3 regions of the Streptomyces sp. NPDC059092 genome follow, and region 1 is predicted to be linked to each of the others. Evidence: riboswitches for the same ligand, from Rfam matches in the RefSeq annotation. Region 1 holds a riboswitch; each other region holds the start of a gene.
What was found. A riboswitch is a leader RNA that binds a small molecule or an ion and turns the genes downstream of it on or off. The one in region 1 is predicted to bind cyclic di-AMP.

Region 1 (5,262 bases):
CGAGCAGCTCGTCGTCCGAGGTCGCCAGCACGGCGAGCGCTTCTTCACGGGTCGGCGGCTCGCGCCGCAGGCCCTTCTCCACCAGCGTGTTCAGCAGATCCATACCGTCGATCCTGACCTACCGGGGCGCTTCATGACCACGGAGGAATCCCACAAGGCCATCGGATCGAGGTGTGTGCATAGCCACACCAAAAATGGGTTCGACGACGGTTAAGGTCTGTGAGCTGCCTACAAAAGGACGGGACCGATGGACCACGATCACCTCGACCCGTCCGGCCTCTCGCACCGGTCCGGCTCCCCGCGTCCGGCCGACCGCACGCCCCCCTCCGACCCCTTCGACTGGACCGAGGGCGAGGCGCTGCGCCGCGAGCGGGCGGGTCTGGTCCGTACGCTCCGGCCGCGCCCGGCCGACTCCGCCCTCCTGGACCTGGCGAGCAACGACTACCTCGGCCTCACCCGGCACCCCGCCGTGACCGGCGCCGCCGCCGAGGCGGCCCGCCGCTGGGGCGCGGGCGCCACCGGTTCCCGGCTGGTCACCGGCAGCACCGCCCTCCACGCGGAACTGGAACGGGAGCTGGCCGAGTTCTGCGGCTTCGAGGCCGCGCTCGTCCTCTCGTCCGGTTACGCGGCCAACCTCGCCGCCCTCACCGCGCTCACCGCCCGCGACGGGCTCCTCCTCTCCGACGCGGGCAACCACGCCTCGATCGTGGACGGCTGCCGCCTCTCCCGCGCCGACACCGTCGTCGTACCGCACGCGGACCCCGAGGCCGTCGCCAAGACACTCGACGCGCACCCGGGGCGGCGCGCCCTGGTCGTGAGCGACGCGGTCTTCTCGGTGGACGGCGACGCCGCGCCGCTCGCCGGACTGGCGGCGGCCTGCCGCCGCCGGGGCGCGGCCCTGCTCCTCGACGACGCGCACGGCCTGGGCGTGCTCGGCACGGGCGGCCGGGGCACCGTCGAAGCGGCGGGCCTCGCGGGCGCCCCGGACGTGGTGACGACCCTCACCCTCTCCAAGTCCCTGGGCAGCCAGGGCGGTGCCGTCCTCGGACCGGCCAAGGTGATCGACCATCTCGTCAACGCCGCGCGGACGTTCATCTTCGACACGGGGCTCGCGCCCGCGGCGGTGGGCGCCGCGCTGGCGAGCCTGCGGCTGCTGCGGCGTGAGCCCGAACGGGCCGGGCGGGCCCGGGAGGTGGCCCGTACGCTGCACCGGCTGCTGACCGGAGCGGGGCTGACGGCCGTTCGGCCCGACGCCGCCGTGGTCTCCGTACAGGCACCGTCGCCCGAGGCGGCCGTGCGCTGGGCCGCCCACTGCCGGGCGGCCGGGCTGGCCGTGGGGTGTTTCCGGCCACCGTCGGTGCCGGACGGCATCTCCCGGATCAGGCTGACCGCCCGCGCCGACCTGACGGAGGACCAGATCGGCGCGGCGGTACGCACCGTCGTGGCGCTCGCGCCCGGGGCCGCGCCCGGGGCCCCGGGCGCGGGCTGACGGCCGGTCCTACGACACCGGTGCCCGCCCGTCCAGCGCGGAGACGAAGGAGCTCCAGGCGCCGGCCGAGAAGGCCAGGTGGGGGCGGGCGACGCTCTTGGAGTCCCGTACGGCCAGCGCGCCCGCGTCGCCGCGGGCGCACTCCACGCAGTTGTTGGCGCCGACACTGTGGCTGCTGCGCCGCCACCCCCGCGGGGGTGAAAGGGGTAAGGGACGAGAGGTGGAGGGCCCTGCGAGGCAAGCGGACATGATGCTCCCTACGCGCCGTCATTGATCCCGGCGATGAGATCCAATGAATCCTGTGTCGAGAGGGCGTGTGCCTGCATCGCATGGAAGGCGACGCGGTACGCCTCAAGGTCCTCTTTCCGTTCCAGATAGAGGCTATTCGTTAAATGGTCGAGAATGACTAAATCCAGATCGGTAATGTTCGAAAAAGAGAAGATGACGAAGGGACCGGTGAGCCCGGCATAGCCGCCGGCGGTGAACGGCAGGACCTGGAGACTGATCTGGGGCAGCCGGGCCGACTCGGTGAGCCGCCGTAACTGATCCCGCATCACCTCGGGCCCGCCCACCTCCCTCCGCAACACGGCCTCGTCGACCACGGCGTGCAGCCGCAGCGCCGCCGCCGACCGCGTCAATGCCTCCTGGCGGACGAGCCGCACATCGACCAGTGAGTCCACCGTCCCGTCCGGCGTCCCCGTCAGCGCGGACCTGGTCACGGCGCGGGCATAGGCCCTGGTCTGGAGCAGTCCGGGCACCACGGTGGTCTCCAGCGTGTGCGCGGTGCTCGCCTGGGACTCCAGCGTGATGAAGTCCCGGTACGCGGGCGGGATCACCGCGCGGTACGCCGTCCACCACCCCGGCGCGCCGTCGGCCGTGCCCGCGAGGGCCCGCAGCAGCGAGCGCAGCCGCGGGTCCTCGATCCCCAGGGCGTCGAGGAGCGCCGCCAGATCCCCGTCCCGCACGCCGCTCACGCCGGTCTCGATCCTGCTCACCTTCGACTGGTTCCAGCCGAGCAGCCGGGCCGTCTGATCACTGGTGAGCCCCGCGCTCCGGCGCAGTCTGCGCAATTCGTCCCCGAGCCGCTGCCGACGTACCACCGGAATATGCCGCATGGCCGAATCACCTCTCTGCTGCCTTCTCCGTCGCACCGAAACGACGTCAAGGCGGAGAAGTTATCTTTCCGGCGTCCAAATACGGTCCCGGGTTGCAGAGTTCACCGCTTTGAGCGACAGATATATGCAGATCTCGGTGGATCGGAGGTACGGATGGTGCGATCAATGGCAGGCTGTCGCGCAGCACGGTTCCGGGGCAGTCCGCGCAGTCATCAGCTCTGCGCCGGAGTCCGGTCCGGAGGGAAAGGGACAGCGTCGCCATGGCCGACCACCAGGAAGCATCCATCACCCTGCCGAGCGAGCCCGCGTCGGTGCCCACGGCCCGACGATATGTCGCCGACCTCCTCGCCGACTGGGGGCTGCCGGACAGGACGGCCACGGCCGACACGGTCCGGCTGATCGTCTCCGAGCTGGCGACCAACGCCGTGCAGCACACTTTCGGCCGGTCGCCCACGTTCACCGTGGAAGTACGGCTCGACCGCGGGGAGCAGCTGCGTGTCGGGGTCACCGACAGCCATCCGCGCTGGCCCCAGCGGCTTCCCGCGGCCGTCCAGCAGGACAACGGCCGAGGGATGGTCATCATCCGCTCGCTGACGGCGGAGGCCGGCGGGCGGCTGTCGGTCGTCCCGACCGACGAGGGGGGCAAGACCGTCTGGATCGCGCTGCCCTGGACGGCCCCGCTGGCACCGGCCGCCCCGGCCTGAGCCTTCGGGGGCTCCAAGGGCGTGGAGCGGCCGGCGCGTGCTCACCTGACCCGGCCGTACCAGACTTTTTTGGACCAGATCTTCTCCAGCCGTACCAGCGAACCGGTCTTCGGCGAGTGCCAGATCTTTCCCCTGCCCGCGTAGATCCCGACGTGGTACACGCTCCTCCCGTAATGAAAGAAGACCAGGTCACCCTGGCGCCGCGAGGAGGCGGAGATGTGCCGGGTCTGGTTGTACTGCGCCTGTGCGGTACGGGCGAGCCTCTTCCCCGCTTTCTTGAACGAGTAGAGCGTCAGCCCCGAGCAGTCGAAGCGGTACGGCCCTGTCGCGCCGTACTTGTACGGAGACCCCCTCTTCGACGCCGCGACCTTCAGGGCCTTGGCGCTGTGCGGAGCGGCCTGGGCCTCCGACGCCGCGCCGGGTACCAGCATCGTGCCGGTGACCGCGGCCAGCGTGAGGGCCGATACGGCCCCCGCCCGGGACAGCAGGGACGGGACATATGTCTGCGCGGTCATGCGCAACCCTTCGTCAGCCGCCTGTGAAGGATGACCTGTCGGGTTCGGGCTGGCGAAGTTGCCCGGCCGCGTGAACGGCTTCACCCCGAGGAACGACCACGACCGGCGTCGTCCCGTAGCGCCTGGGTCCTCCACTCCTGCCGATCCACTCCTGTCGACCCGACATCCGGAACGGCGGCAGGACTCGGCGTCCGCCCGGACCGCCTCGCCAGGGGTGGCGGGGGCTTGTCGTCCCAGGGATCTTGACCCAGGAACCCGTGGATTTCCGAGATGAAACGACGATATGTGAAGTTCATCACCCTTGGTCCATGTGGGTGGCGACGGGGGATTCCGTCCTCGGTCCGCGCGGGTCGATGAGGGCCGTACCTGCGACGTAACGATCAAGCGCGCCGACAATCCGGTCGGATCGCGCAACTTGCCTCGCGGATTCCGTCCAGTCAGTTCATACGCCGAATGTGCGAGTCCTTCTCATACGGACGCGGCCATACGGGAACGCCGCGCGCCCTCAAGTCGGCGTTTCGGGCGGCACGGTGACCCGTGCGGCTCTCCGTTCCCCGTCGAGGGTCCGCAACGCCCGGGCCAGGGCCGCCGCGTACAGCTCGGTCTCGCCCCGCCGGTGCATGGCCGTCAGGGCGTCCAGCAGCCCCGCCGCTTGGGCCGGCAGCGCCTGTGCCGCGCGCAGGGCGCCGTAGGTGTCCGTCCCGCGCGCCGGGTTGATCCGGCCCAGCAGATCCACGATCCGCAGGTAGTGGTCGACGACCTCGCCCTCGGCCCGGGTGAGGGCGGGCAGCGGGGGTGGTTCCGGCGGCAGCACCGGCGTTCACCGCCCGCCCGTGGAGGTCTTGCGGTTCTGGACGACGTGGTCGATCAGCCCGTACGACCGGGCCCCCGGCGCGTCGAAGATCGTGTCCCGGTCGAGGGCGCCCGCGATCCGTTCCGTGCTCCGCCCGGTGTGGCGCGCCAGCGTCGAGGTGACCAGGTCCCGCAGTCGCAGCAACTCCTGCGCGTGGATCATCAGATCGGACGGCTGTCCGTGCACCGGCTCCTCGGCGGCGGGCTGCCGGAGGACGACGCGGGCGCCGGGCAGCGCCATCCGCTTGCCGGGCGCGCCCGCCGCCAGGAGGACGGCGGCGGTCGAGGCGGCCTGGCCGAGACAGGTCGTCTCCACGTCGCAGGTGATGATCTGCATCGTGTCGTAGATCGCCAACATGGCGCTGATCGAGCCGCCCGGCGAGTTGATGTAGAGGCTGATGTCCTGGTCGGGCGCGGCGTACTCAAGGTGGATGAACTGCGCGATCGCATCGTTCGCGGCGGTGTCGTCGACGGGTGTCCCCAGGAAGACGATCCGGTCCTCCAGGAGCCGGGAGTACGGGTCGAGGGTGCGGCTCCCGTAGCTCGTCCGCTCGGTGAACTCGGGCAGGACATAGCGGGCCGAAGGG
Region 2 (5,262 bases), on a different contig from region 1:
GTGGTGATCCCCGCCGCCGACGGGGACGGGACCGACGCGAAGCTGACGGACGGCCTCGCCCGGCTGGCCGGCTCGGGCCGGGTCCAGATGCCGGACCTGGAGCTGCTGCCCGGCTCGTACGACCTGCCGGGCGCCCGCCTCCTCGACCTCGTCCAGGTCATGGACCGGATCAGGAACGAGTGCCCCTGGTCGTCGGGCCAGACGCACAAGGGGCTCGCGAAGTACGCCATCGAGGAGGCGTACGAACTGGTCGAGGCCATCGAGGACGGCGACACCGACGAGCTGCGCGAGGAGCTGGGGGACGTCCTCCTCCAGGTCGTCTTCCACGCCCGGATCGCCCAGGAGGGACCGGAAGGGGGGACGGGGGAGGCCGGGGAGGAGGACGACGAGAGCGGGACGAGCGGGGCGTTCTCCATCGACGACGTGGCGGGCACGATCGTCGAGAAGCTGATCCACCGCCACCCCCATGTCTTCGGTGACGAGAGCGCCGACACCCCTGATGAGGTCAAGGAGCACTGGCTCCGGATGAAAGCGGTCGAGAAGCAGCGCGACTCGGTCACCGACGGCGTACCGCTCGGTCAGCCGGGGCTCGCCCTCACCGCGAAGCTCGCGGGGCGCGTCCGGACCGCCGGTCTGGAGGTCGCGCTCCCGGAGGGCGAGTCCATCGGGTACGAGCTGCTGGCCCTGGCCGTACGGGCGGAGAGGTCGGGCGTCGACCCCGAGACGGCGCTGCGCGCGGCGGCGCGCGTATACAGGGACAGGATTCTGGCCGCCGAGCGCGCGCCCGGGGGCACGGCGGGCGCGTAAGGGATACGCGGGGGCGCCGCAGGCCCCTCGTGCGCCGGGCGCCCCTCCGCCGTGCGCGCCCCTCCGGCCGGGGCCTCACCCGCCGGCGGCTACGGTCGGGGCGTGTCCGATGCGTCCGAGAATCCCGCTGCCAGCGCTGCTCCCGCCCTCTTCACCTGGGAGTTCGCCACCGACCCCTACCCCGCGTACGCCTGGCTGCGCGAGCATGCCCCCGTGCACCGCACCAAGCTGCCCAGCGGGGTCGAGGCATGGCTCGTGACCCGGTACGGGGACGCCCGGCAGGCGCTCGCCGACGCGCGGCTCTCCAAGAACCCGGCGCACCACGCCGAGCCGGCGCACGCCCGGGGGAAGACGGGCATCCCCGGGGAGCGCAAGGCGGAGCTGATGACGCACCTCCTCAACATCGACCCGCCCGACCACACCCGGTTGCGGCGGCTGGTGTCCAAGGCGTTCACGCCCCGCCGCGTCGCCGAGTTCGCCCCGCGCGTACAGGAGCTGACCGACCGGCTGATCGACGGCTTCGCCGAGCGGGGGAGCGCGGACCTGATCCATGATTTCGCCTTCCCGCTGCCCATCTACGCGATCTGCGATCTGCTCGGGGTGCCGCCCGAGGACCAGGACGACTTCAGGGACTGGGCGGGCATGATGATTCGTCATGCGGGCGGTCCGCGCGGTGGGGTCGCCCGCTCGGTGAAGAAGATGCGTGGCTATCTGGCCGAACTCATCCACCGTAAAAGAGAGAATCCGGGCGACGATCTGATCTCCGGTCTGATCCGGGCGAGCGATCACGGTGAGCATTTGACCGAGAATGAGGCTGCGGCGATGGCCTTTATCATTCTGTTCGCCGGTTTTGAGACCACGGTGAATCTCATCGGTAATGGCATGTACACGCTTATGCTGAATCCGGCCGAACGTGAACGCCTGCAGGCTTCCCTGGCCGCCGGCGAGACCGGGCTGCTGGCGACCGGGGTCGAGGAGCTGCTCCGTCACGACGGGCCCGTGGAGATGGCGACCTGGCGGTACGCCGTCGAGCCGCTGACCCTGGGCGGGCAGCGGATCGCGGCAGGCGACCCCGTACTGGTCGTGCTGGCCGCCGCCGACCGTGACCCGGAGCGCTTCCCGGACCCCGACCTGCTCGACCTCGGGCGCCGTGACAATCAGCACCTCGGATACGGGCACGGCATCCACTACTGCCTGGGCGCTCCGCTCGCCCGCGTGGAGGGGCAGACGGCGATCGCCACCCTGCTGACCCGCCTTCCCGATGTGCGGCTTGCGGAAGATCCTTCCGATTTGCGCTGGCGTGGCGGGCTCATCATGAGGGGATTGCGTACGCTTCCGGTGCAGTTCGCGCCATTGTCCGGCCGGTAATTGCCTGACGGTTCGTCAATACTGTGACTTTCACGTGATCTCCGCTGCATCGACTTGTGACAAGCATTCGAGTACCGCTACGTTCACGTCGACTCAGGCAACACCATGCCGGAGTTGAATTGACAGTCACACGGAAGGCAACCGCATGTCCCGGAACGGCCGACACCGTCGACCTCGTCAGGCCCCTGCACTTCTCGTCGCCGCCGGGGTGGCCGGATCCGCGATCGCGATCCCGTTGCTCGGCGCCGGCGCCGCCAACGCGGCGGACGGCTCCACCTGGGACCACGTGGCCGAGTGCGAGAGCGGCGGAACCTGGAGCGCCGACCTCGGCAACGGGTTCTACGGCGGGCTCCAGATGTCCCAGGAGACCTGGGACGAGTTCGGGGGCGCGGACTACGCCGCGCGCCCCGACCTCGCCAGCCGCTCGCAGCAGATATCCGTGGCCGAGAAGGTGTTCGCCGCCCAGGGGGCGCAGGCGTGGTCCAGTTGCGCCGGCGTCTCCGGGCTGACGAAGGCGGTCGGCGGCGCCGTCTCCGGCGTCGTGGAGGGCGTGACGGGCGGGGGCGAGAGCACCGACCCGTCCGGAAGCCCGTCGACCGATCCGTCGGAAAGCGCCTCGCGGTCCGGTGACGACGCGGCCGGCACCGGCAAGGGCGCGGGCGCTGAGGACAACGGGAAGGAGTCCTCGGACTCCACCAGCCCGAGCCCCGGGGCGACCGGTTCCGCGGCGGGCGAGGACGACGCCGACGGCAAGGGCGGCGCGTCCAAGGGCAAGCACCGCGGCCAGGCGGCCGACGAGAGCGCCACGCCGGGCGGCACGACGGAGGAGCGCGGGGCGGACAGTCGCGCGTCCCGCGGGTCCGGAGGGGCGCGTGACGGGGGCAGGCTCACGGAGGGCGTGGAGCGCGAGGTGGAGAGGGTCGTCACCACGGTCGGCGGCCACCTCACCCTGGCGACCGGCGGGCAGAAGGTCGTCGGCGGCTGGGTCTGAGCCACCCGCGCGAGGCCAGGGGCCGGCGGTTCCGATGACCGGAGCCGCCGGTTCCGGCGTTGGCGGCCTGCGGCTCCGGCGACCGGGGAGAGCGGTCCCGGGTCCGGAGCGGGCTGCTCCGGCGCCCCGGGCCCCCGGTTCCGGCGCCCCCGGTCCCCGGCCGCCGGCTCCCGGTCCCCGGCCCCCCGGTCCCTGGCCTCCCGGCTCCGGCGCCCACGGTGCCGACGACGGCCGCGGGCGGCTTCGGCACCGGTGTGTGTTCCCCGGCGACCGGAGCGTCTGATTCCAGGGCAGGAACGCCTGGTTCCGGGGCTGGAGCCGCCGCTTTCGGGGTCGGAGCGGCCGGTTTCGGCGCCCCGGGCGGACGGCTCCGGCGGCCACGGTTCCGACGGGTCCGGCAACCCGCGTCGGCCGCCCCGCGACCGGAGCGGGCGGCTCCGGGGCGGGCGCGGGCGAGTGCCGTTGAACGGGGCCCCGTTGACGTCTCTTCGGCTGCGTCCGTCCTGGCCAGCGCCTCCGATCTCCGGGCGGAACACGGTCAGTTAGCGACCGTATGTCCACTTCTGTGCAAGTGAGACAAGGGTCTCTTCGCCGCAACTCGGGCTCTTCTCCCCGGGGGTTGGGTCAATCCGGTTCTCACCTGCGGAAACGTATTGTCCGCCGGGGGAGGTAAGGGCGTTTTTTCCGGGATGTGCTCCTTTGAACAACGGGCAGGGCTGTGATTACGGTCTGAACCGCTCGCACCGCGGGCCTCGTCGACCGTCACGCCGAATCCTGCCGTCGGTCGGGGGGAGTAATCGTCGCTTCAAGCGCCGAAGGCAGGAGCGGGGGACCCAAAGGTTTGTGCCGGGCCCGGCCGTCGAGAGACGGCTGGAGGCCGGCTTGGGGTGAAGCCGCGTGTGCAAGCACGCGGCCGGGCAACTCATTGGCCCGAACCCGACAGCTCACCTCGTAGGCGTCGGTGAGGAGATGTGTTCCATGCAGCTGCGTTCCAGCAAGGCCAAGCACCGTCGCCCGTCCAAGGCCGTTCGCTACGTGACGCTCGCCGGGATCACCGGTGCCGCCGTCGCGGCCCCCCTGCTCGGTGCCACCGCCGCCTCCGCCGCCACCACCTCCGAGTGGGACCAGGTCGCCCAGTGCGAGTCCGGCGGCAACTGGTCGATCAACACGGGTAACGGCTTCTACGGCGGCCTGCAGTTCACCCCCTCCACCTGGGCCGCGTACGGCGGCACCTCCTACGCCCAGCGCGCCGACCAGGCATCCAAGTCGCAGCAGATAGCCGTCGCCGAGAAGGTCCTCGCGGGCCAGGGCAAGGGCGCCTGGCCGAACTGCGGCGTGAACCTCTCCGGCGCCTCGAACGGCGGCGGCTCGACCGGCTCCGGTTCCGGTTCCGACTCCGGTTCCTCCAGCTCCAGCAACTCGGGCAGCTCCAGCAACTCCGGCGGCTCCAGCAACTCCGGTACGCAGAAGTCCGCCCCGAGCCAGCAGGCGCAGCCGCAGCAGTCGAGCCGTGACGAGGCGCAGCCGGCCTCGCGCGGCCAGAGCCGTCCCACCACGATCAAGAAGGGTGACGGCGAGTACAAGGTCAAGTCCGGCGACACCCTCTCCAAGATCGCCACCGCCCAGAAGGTCAAGGGTGGCTGGGAGAAGGTCTTCGACCTGAACAAGGACATCGTCCCCGACGCGGACGTCATCTACCCGGGTCAGCAGCTCCACCTGAGCTGACCCGTTCTCCCCGGCCCGGCGCGTCACCCCCGTACGCGCCGGGTCGGGCCCCGTATCCGCCGCTCGCCGTCACCGGTCCCGCTACCGGCCGGTAGCGGCGGTCCGTACGAACGGTCCGTACGAACGGTCCGTACGAACGGTCCGTACGGGCGGTCCGTACGGGCGGGAGCGTCTTAGGGGGCGGGCACCGGCTGGCCGATGACCCGGAGCCGGTTAGGCTCATGGCGCAAGGCCAAGAGACCCTGCACCCACGCGTCACATCCCAGAAGGAGATGCTCGTGCCGTCCATCGACGTCGTCGTAGCCCGGGAAATCCTCGACTCCCGTGGCAACCCCACGGTCGAGGTCGAGGTCGGCCTCGACGACGGCAGC
Region 3 (5,262 bases), on a different contig from region 1:
CAACGGCATGTGGGACATGTCGATGCTCCAGTGCGTGCCAGGACTGCGGATCGCCGCGCCGCGCGACGCCGGCCAGCTGCGCGCCCAGCTCCGCGAGGCCGTCGCCGTCGACGACGCGCCGACCGTGCTGCGCTTCCCCAAGGAAGCGGTGGGACCGGTGATCCCCGCGGTCGGGCGCGTCGGCGGTATGGACGTCCTGCGCCGGGCGCCGGACGGCACCGCTGACGTGCTCCTCGTCGCGGTCGGCGCGCTCGCACCGGTCTGCCTCGGCGCCGCCGAGCTCCTCGCGGAGCGCGGCATCGGCTGCACCGTGGTCGACCCGCGCTGGGTCAAACCCGTCGACGAACAGCTCGCGCCGCTGGCCGAGCGGCACCGGCTGGTCGCGGTCGCGGAGGACAACTGCCGTAGCGGCGGCGTGGGTTCGGCCGTCGGCCAGTCGCTGCGCGACGCGGGGGTCGACGTACCGCTGCGTACCTTCGGCATCCCCGAACAGTTCCTGGCACACGCCAAACGCGGCGAGGTGCTGGCCGACATCGGCCTCACCCCGGTCGAGATCGCGGGGCGGATCACCACCGCCCTGACGGGCAAGGAGAGGGCGCGATGAACGGATCCCCCCAGCCGGGTCCGCCGGGCCGGCCGGCGCCGTCCAAGGGGTTCGACCTGCCGAGCCTCCTCGCGGAGCGCGGCGCCGAGCGTTACGAGCTGCACACCAGACACCTCAACCACCAGCTCCCGCGCATGCTGCACACCATCGGCTTCGACCGGGTCTACGAGCGGGCCGAGGGAGCCTACTTCTGGGACGCGGACGGCAACGACTACCTGGACATGCTCGCGGGCTTCGGCGTGATGGGCCTCGGCCGGCACCACCCCGTCGTACGCAAGGCCCTCCACGACGTCCTCGACGCCTCCCTCGCCGACCTCACCCGCTTCGACTGCCAGCCGCTGCCCGGCCTCCTCGCCGAGAAACTGCTCGCCCACAGCCCGCACCTGGACCGGGTGTTCTTCGGCAACAGCGGTACGGAAGCCGTCGAGACGGCCCTGAAGTTCGCCCGGTACGCCACCGGCCGCCCCAGGATCCTCTACTGCGGCCACGCCTTCCACGGGCTGACCACAGGATCGCTCTCCGTCAACGGCGAGGACGGCTTCCGCGACGGCTTCGCGCCGCTGCTGCCCGACACCGCGATCGAGCTCGGCGACCTCGACGCGCTGGAGCGGGAGCTGGCCCGCGGCGACGTGGCCGGGTTCGTCGTGGAGCCGATCCAGGGCAAGGGCGTCCACGCCGCGCCGCCCGGCTTCCTGCGCGCCGCCCAGGAACTGCTGCACCGCCACAAGGCGCTGCTCATCGCCGACGAGGTGCAGACCGGCCTCGGCAGGACCGGCGACTTCTACGCGTACCAGCACGAGGAGGGGGTCGAGCCGGATCTCGTCTGTGTCGCGAAGGCGCTCTCCGGCGGCTACGTGCCCGTCGGCGCGACCCTCGGCAAGGACTGGATCTTCAAAAAGGTCTACTCCTCGATGGACCGGGTCCTGGTCCACTCCGCGAGCTTCGGTTCCAACGCCCAGGCCATGGCGGCGGGGCTGGCCGTTCTGTCGGTGCTGGAGGACGAGGAGATCGTCGCGGGTGTACGGGCCACCGGCGAGCTGCTCAGATCCCGGCTGGCCGCCCTCGTCGACCGGTACGAGCTGCTGCACGAGGTACGCGGCCGAGGACTGATGATCGGCATCGAGTTCGGCCGGCCGAACTCGATCAGACTGCGTGGGCGTTGGACGATGCTCCAGGCCGCCCGCAAGGGTCTCTTCGCCCAGATGGTCGTCGTACCGCTGCTCCAGAAGCACCGCATCCTCACCCAGGTCTCCGGCGACCATCTCGAAGTGATCAAACTGATCCCGCCCCTGATCATCGGGGAACGCGAGGTGGACCGCTTCGTGGCCGCCTTCACGGCTGTGATGGACGACGCACACGGCGGGGGCGGACTGATGTGGGACTTCGGCAGGACACTGGTGAAGCAGGCCGTCGCCAACCGGTAGGGGACGGCTGGGAGACGGGGCCAGGCCTCGCCCACGTCCCGGTGGCCTGGCTGGTTCGTCCCGGACGCTTTTGCCTCCGAGGTAAGAAATTTGCCTCGGAGGAAAGTTCCTGGCGCAATGGACACATGAGCACACCCCCCGCCGGAGAGGCGGCCGACGCGCTGCCCGACCAGCTTCCCGACGTCGCGCCGCGCCTGCGTGAACTGCGCCGTGGCCGCCGGCTCACCCTGGAGGCCGCCGCCCGGCGGGCGGGGCTCTCCCCCGCCCATCTCTCCCGGCTGGAGACCGGCCGCAGACAGCCCTCCCTGCCCATGCTGCTGGGGCTGGCCCGGATCTACGGGACGACCATCTCCGAACTGCTCGGCGAGACACCGCCGGAGCGCGAGCCGATCGTCCGGGCCGGCCGGGCCGAACCCGTCGAGGCCGACGGCTGGACGTACCACCAGGCGGGCGGTCCCGGCCGCGCCATGCAGCCACTGCGGCTGGAAGTGCCGTACGGGGCTCAGGGCGACCTGGTCCGGGTGCACCCCGGGGAGGAGTGGCTGTACGTCCTCGACGGCCGGCTCCGGCTGAGCCTGGGCGACGCCCTGCATCTGCTCGGCCCCGGGGACAGCGCGCACTTCGACTCGCTCACCCCGCACCGCATCGCGGCGGCCGGCCCCGAGGGGACCGAGCTGCTGTTCGTCCACACCCTGCTCCAGAGCCCGACCGCGGACCTGTGCCTCGGTGGCCCGGTCCATCCCGCCTGACCTGCTGAGAGAGGCCTTCGCCATGTCGGAGACAGAGCACCCGGTGCCTCGTGAGGGAGCGCCGGAACATGTGATGAACGAGGAGAAGACGTTCCCGCGAGGGCTGGTGATCCGGCTCTTCGCCTATCTGGTGGCCGGCCATATCTTCGCGGCCTTCCTCTATCTCCTCTTCCACCTCGGAGCCCAGGGGCAGTGACGGCCCGGTACGCGACGGAACGCGGCGGCGTCAGCCCTCGTCCAGGAGGCGGGCGCGCAGCCGTTCGCGGGTCTCGGGCGTGAGGCCGAGGCCGTCGGACAGATAGCGGTCGGTGGAGCCCCAGGTCTCCCCGATGGCTTCGAAGGCGGCGGCGAGGTATCCGGCGCGGGCGTCGAAGAGCGGGCTGAGCAGCGCCATCGCCTCGCCCGAGGCCGCGCCGGGCGTGCGGTCGGCGCGGCGGAAGGCGTAGCGGCGGTGGGGGTCGTTCGACTTGAGGTAGTCCGCCTCGATCGCCTCCGGCTCGACGCCGACCGCGAGCAGCGCCACGGCGACCGAGATGCCGGCCCGGTCCTTGCCCGCCGCGCAGTGCAGCAGGGCCGGGAGGCTGTCCGCGGCGAGCGCGTGCAGCAGGCGGCTGTGCTCCGCGGTGCGCTGCGTGACGATCGCGCCGTACGAGCCGGTCATCCGGGCCGCCGCTCTGCCGTCCCCGAGGAGCGAGCGGAGCTGGTCGAGGTCGCCGTGCCGGACCATCCGCCAGAACTCGGCGCCGTCGGCCGGGTCGGAGAGCGGGATGTTCACGTGGCGTACGCCCGTCAGCTCCACGTCCGCGCCGTCGAGCTTCAGATCGGCGGAGTTGCGGAAGTCGAAGATCGTGTGCAGACCCAGGCCGGCGAGGAAGACGGTGTCGTCGGCGGTGGCGTGGGCGAGATGTCCGCTGCGGTAGAGCGCGCCGTACCGTACCCGCCGTCCGTCCACGGTCGGCAGGCCGCCGACATCACGGAAGTTGCGTACTCCGGACAGCTCGGGCTCGGTGGACGGGACCTGCGGTGACTGCTGCGTCACGCCTGCTCCTCCAGGTCTGCCGTCGGCGCTGTTCGCCGGCGGAGTCGGTTGCTGACCCTACGACATCTGTTCGGAGGCTGATCGGTTCCGCGCGGTGGTGCGGGAGCGTCCGCGTACGGACAGGACGCGAGGGGAGGAAACGCCCAAACAGGCATCTATCCGGATTGACTGATTCCATATAACCTGCCCCGATCGAGGGGGAGATGGGTGTCGCCGGGTGAGCAGGATCATATCCGTGACGTTCCGTGGCGGCGGGGCGAAAGGGAAAGGCCACCTCGAAAGGGATTTGGAGGGAGGCCTCCACGCAGGGTGACCGGCGATCTTCCGCCGGAGAGGAGTGTGCGCCGCCGACGGAAAAGGGTGGCTTGTTCCGGCCGTCCCACTCGCCTACGTTCACCCTCAATCCGAGCGGAACGCCGAATCCTGCCGCCGCCTCGGGGACACCATCCACCCATTCACGCGTGGCAGGAGCGGGGGACCCAGGTAGTACGCCGTTCCGGTGCTCCGGCATCAGGGACGGCTCGGGGTGAAGTCGCGCACCATGCGCGGCCGGGCATCTCCAGCCCGAACCCGACAGCTCACCTCGCAGGCGCCGGAGAGGAATTCGCCATGCCCGCGAAGGGTAAGCACCGCCGTCCGAGGACCAACCCGTTCTCGCGCGGATTCATCGCCGCCGGAACCGGTGGCGCCGCCATCGCGCTGCCGCTCATCGGCGCCACCGGCGCGCACGCCGCGCAGCAGGCCGCGCCCGCCGCCGCCCCGCAGGCCGCGCCCGCCGCCGCCCCGCAGGCCGCGCCCGCCACCGCGCACACCGCCCAGAAGCTGCCCGCCGCGGCGCCGCAGGGGGCCGCCGCGACGCAGGTGACGCGGTCGGCGGACACGAGTGTGCACACGTACGCGGTGGTCGCGGGTGACTACCTCTCCAAGATCGCTGACGAGCAGAACGTGCGGGGCGGCTGGCAGCGGCTGTACGAGGACAACCGCCAGGCCGTCGGCGCCGACCCCGGGCTGATCCACCCCGGCCTGAAGCTCACCATCGGCGGCAAGCCCGCGACCGCCCGCTCGGAGGCGCCCACCGCCTCGAAGTCGTCGAAGACCTCGAAGCCGTCGAGGGCCTCCGAGCCGTCGAAGCCGTCGTCGAAGGCCGCCTCGTCCGGCAAGTCCTCCACGGCGGCCAAGAGCGCGGCGCCCGCCGCCAACTCCGCCGCGCGGAGCAGCGCTTCCGGCTTCACCCTGCCGGTCGACGGCGTCGGTGTCGGTACGGCGTACCGCGCCGCGGGCGGAAGCTGGTCCAGCGGCTACCACACCGGTGTGGACTTCGTGGCCTCCACCGGCACCACCGTGAAGGCGGTCGGCGCGGGCACCGTCGTGACCGCCGGCGACGGTGGCTCGTACGGCAACCAGATCGTCATCCGGCACGACAACGGGATGTACTCCCAGTACGCC

Region 2: it holds a riboswitch for cyclic di-AMP, as region 1 does, so the genes downstream of both, ACFXPL_RS32330 (transglycosylase family protein) here and ACFXPL_RS04205 (C40 family peptidase) in region 1, are expected to answer to the same signal.
Region 3: it holds a riboswitch for cyclic di-AMP, as region 1 does, so the genes downstream of both, ACFXPL_RS13030 (peptidoglycan DD-metalloendopeptidase family protein) here and ACFXPL_RS04205 (C40 family peptidase) in region 1, are expected to answer to the same signal.

Annotation. Positions count from the first base shown of each region.
Region 1 is NZ_JBHZEJ010000004.1:129,270-134,531, reverse strand. It holds gene bioB (biotin synthase BioB) at 1-103, opposite strand, end outside; gene ACFXPL_RS04225 (8-amino-7-oxononanoate synthase) at 248-1,489, shown strand; gene ACFXPL_RS04220 (DUF397 domain-containing protein) at 1,499-1,738, opposite strand; gene ACFXPL_RS04215 (helix-turn-helix domain-containing protein) at 1,747-2,604, opposite strand; gene ACFXPL_RS04210 (ATP-binding protein) at 2,865-3,308, shown strand; gene ACFXPL_RS04205 (C40 family peptidase) at 3,350-3,823, opposite strand; cyclic di-AMP (ydaO/yuaA leader) riboswitch at 3,827-4,023, opposite strand; gene ACFXPL_RS04200 (hypothetical protein) at 4,329-4,637, opposite strand; gene ACFXPL_RS04195 (ATP-dependent Clp protease proteolytic subunit) at 4,644-5,262, opposite strand, start outside.
Region 2 is NZ_JBHZEJ010000081.1:8,896-14,157, reverse strand. It holds gene ACFXPL_RS32345 (nucleoside triphosphate pyrophosphohydrolase) at 1-807, shown strand, start outside; gene ACFXPL_RS32340 (cytochrome P450) at 910-2,175, shown strand; gene ACFXPL_RS32335 (transglycosylase family protein) at 2,384-3,166, shown strand; cyclic di-AMP (ydaO/yuaA leader) riboswitch at 3,967-4,139, shown strand; gene ACFXPL_RS32330 (transglycosylase family protein) at 4,145-4,891, shown strand; gene eno (phosphopyruvate hydratase) at 5,164-5,262, shown strand, end outside.
Region 3 is NZ_JBHZEJ010000017.1:20,223-25,484, reverse strand. It holds gene dxs (1-deoxy-D-xylulose-5-phosphate synthase) at 1-604, shown strand, start outside; gene ACFXPL_RS13050 (aspartate aminotransferase family protein) at 601-2,028, shown strand; gene ACFXPL_RS13045 (helix-turn-helix domain-containing protein) at 2,154-2,777, shown strand; gene ACFXPL_RS13040 (DUF6126 family protein) at 2,800-2,973, shown strand; gene ACFXPL_RS13035 (tyrosine-protein phosphatase) at 3,004-3,816, opposite strand; cyclic di-AMP (ydaO/yuaA leader) riboswitch at 4,255-4,421, shown strand; gene ACFXPL_RS13030 (peptidoglycan DD-metalloendopeptidase family protein) at 4,426-5,262, shown strand, end outside.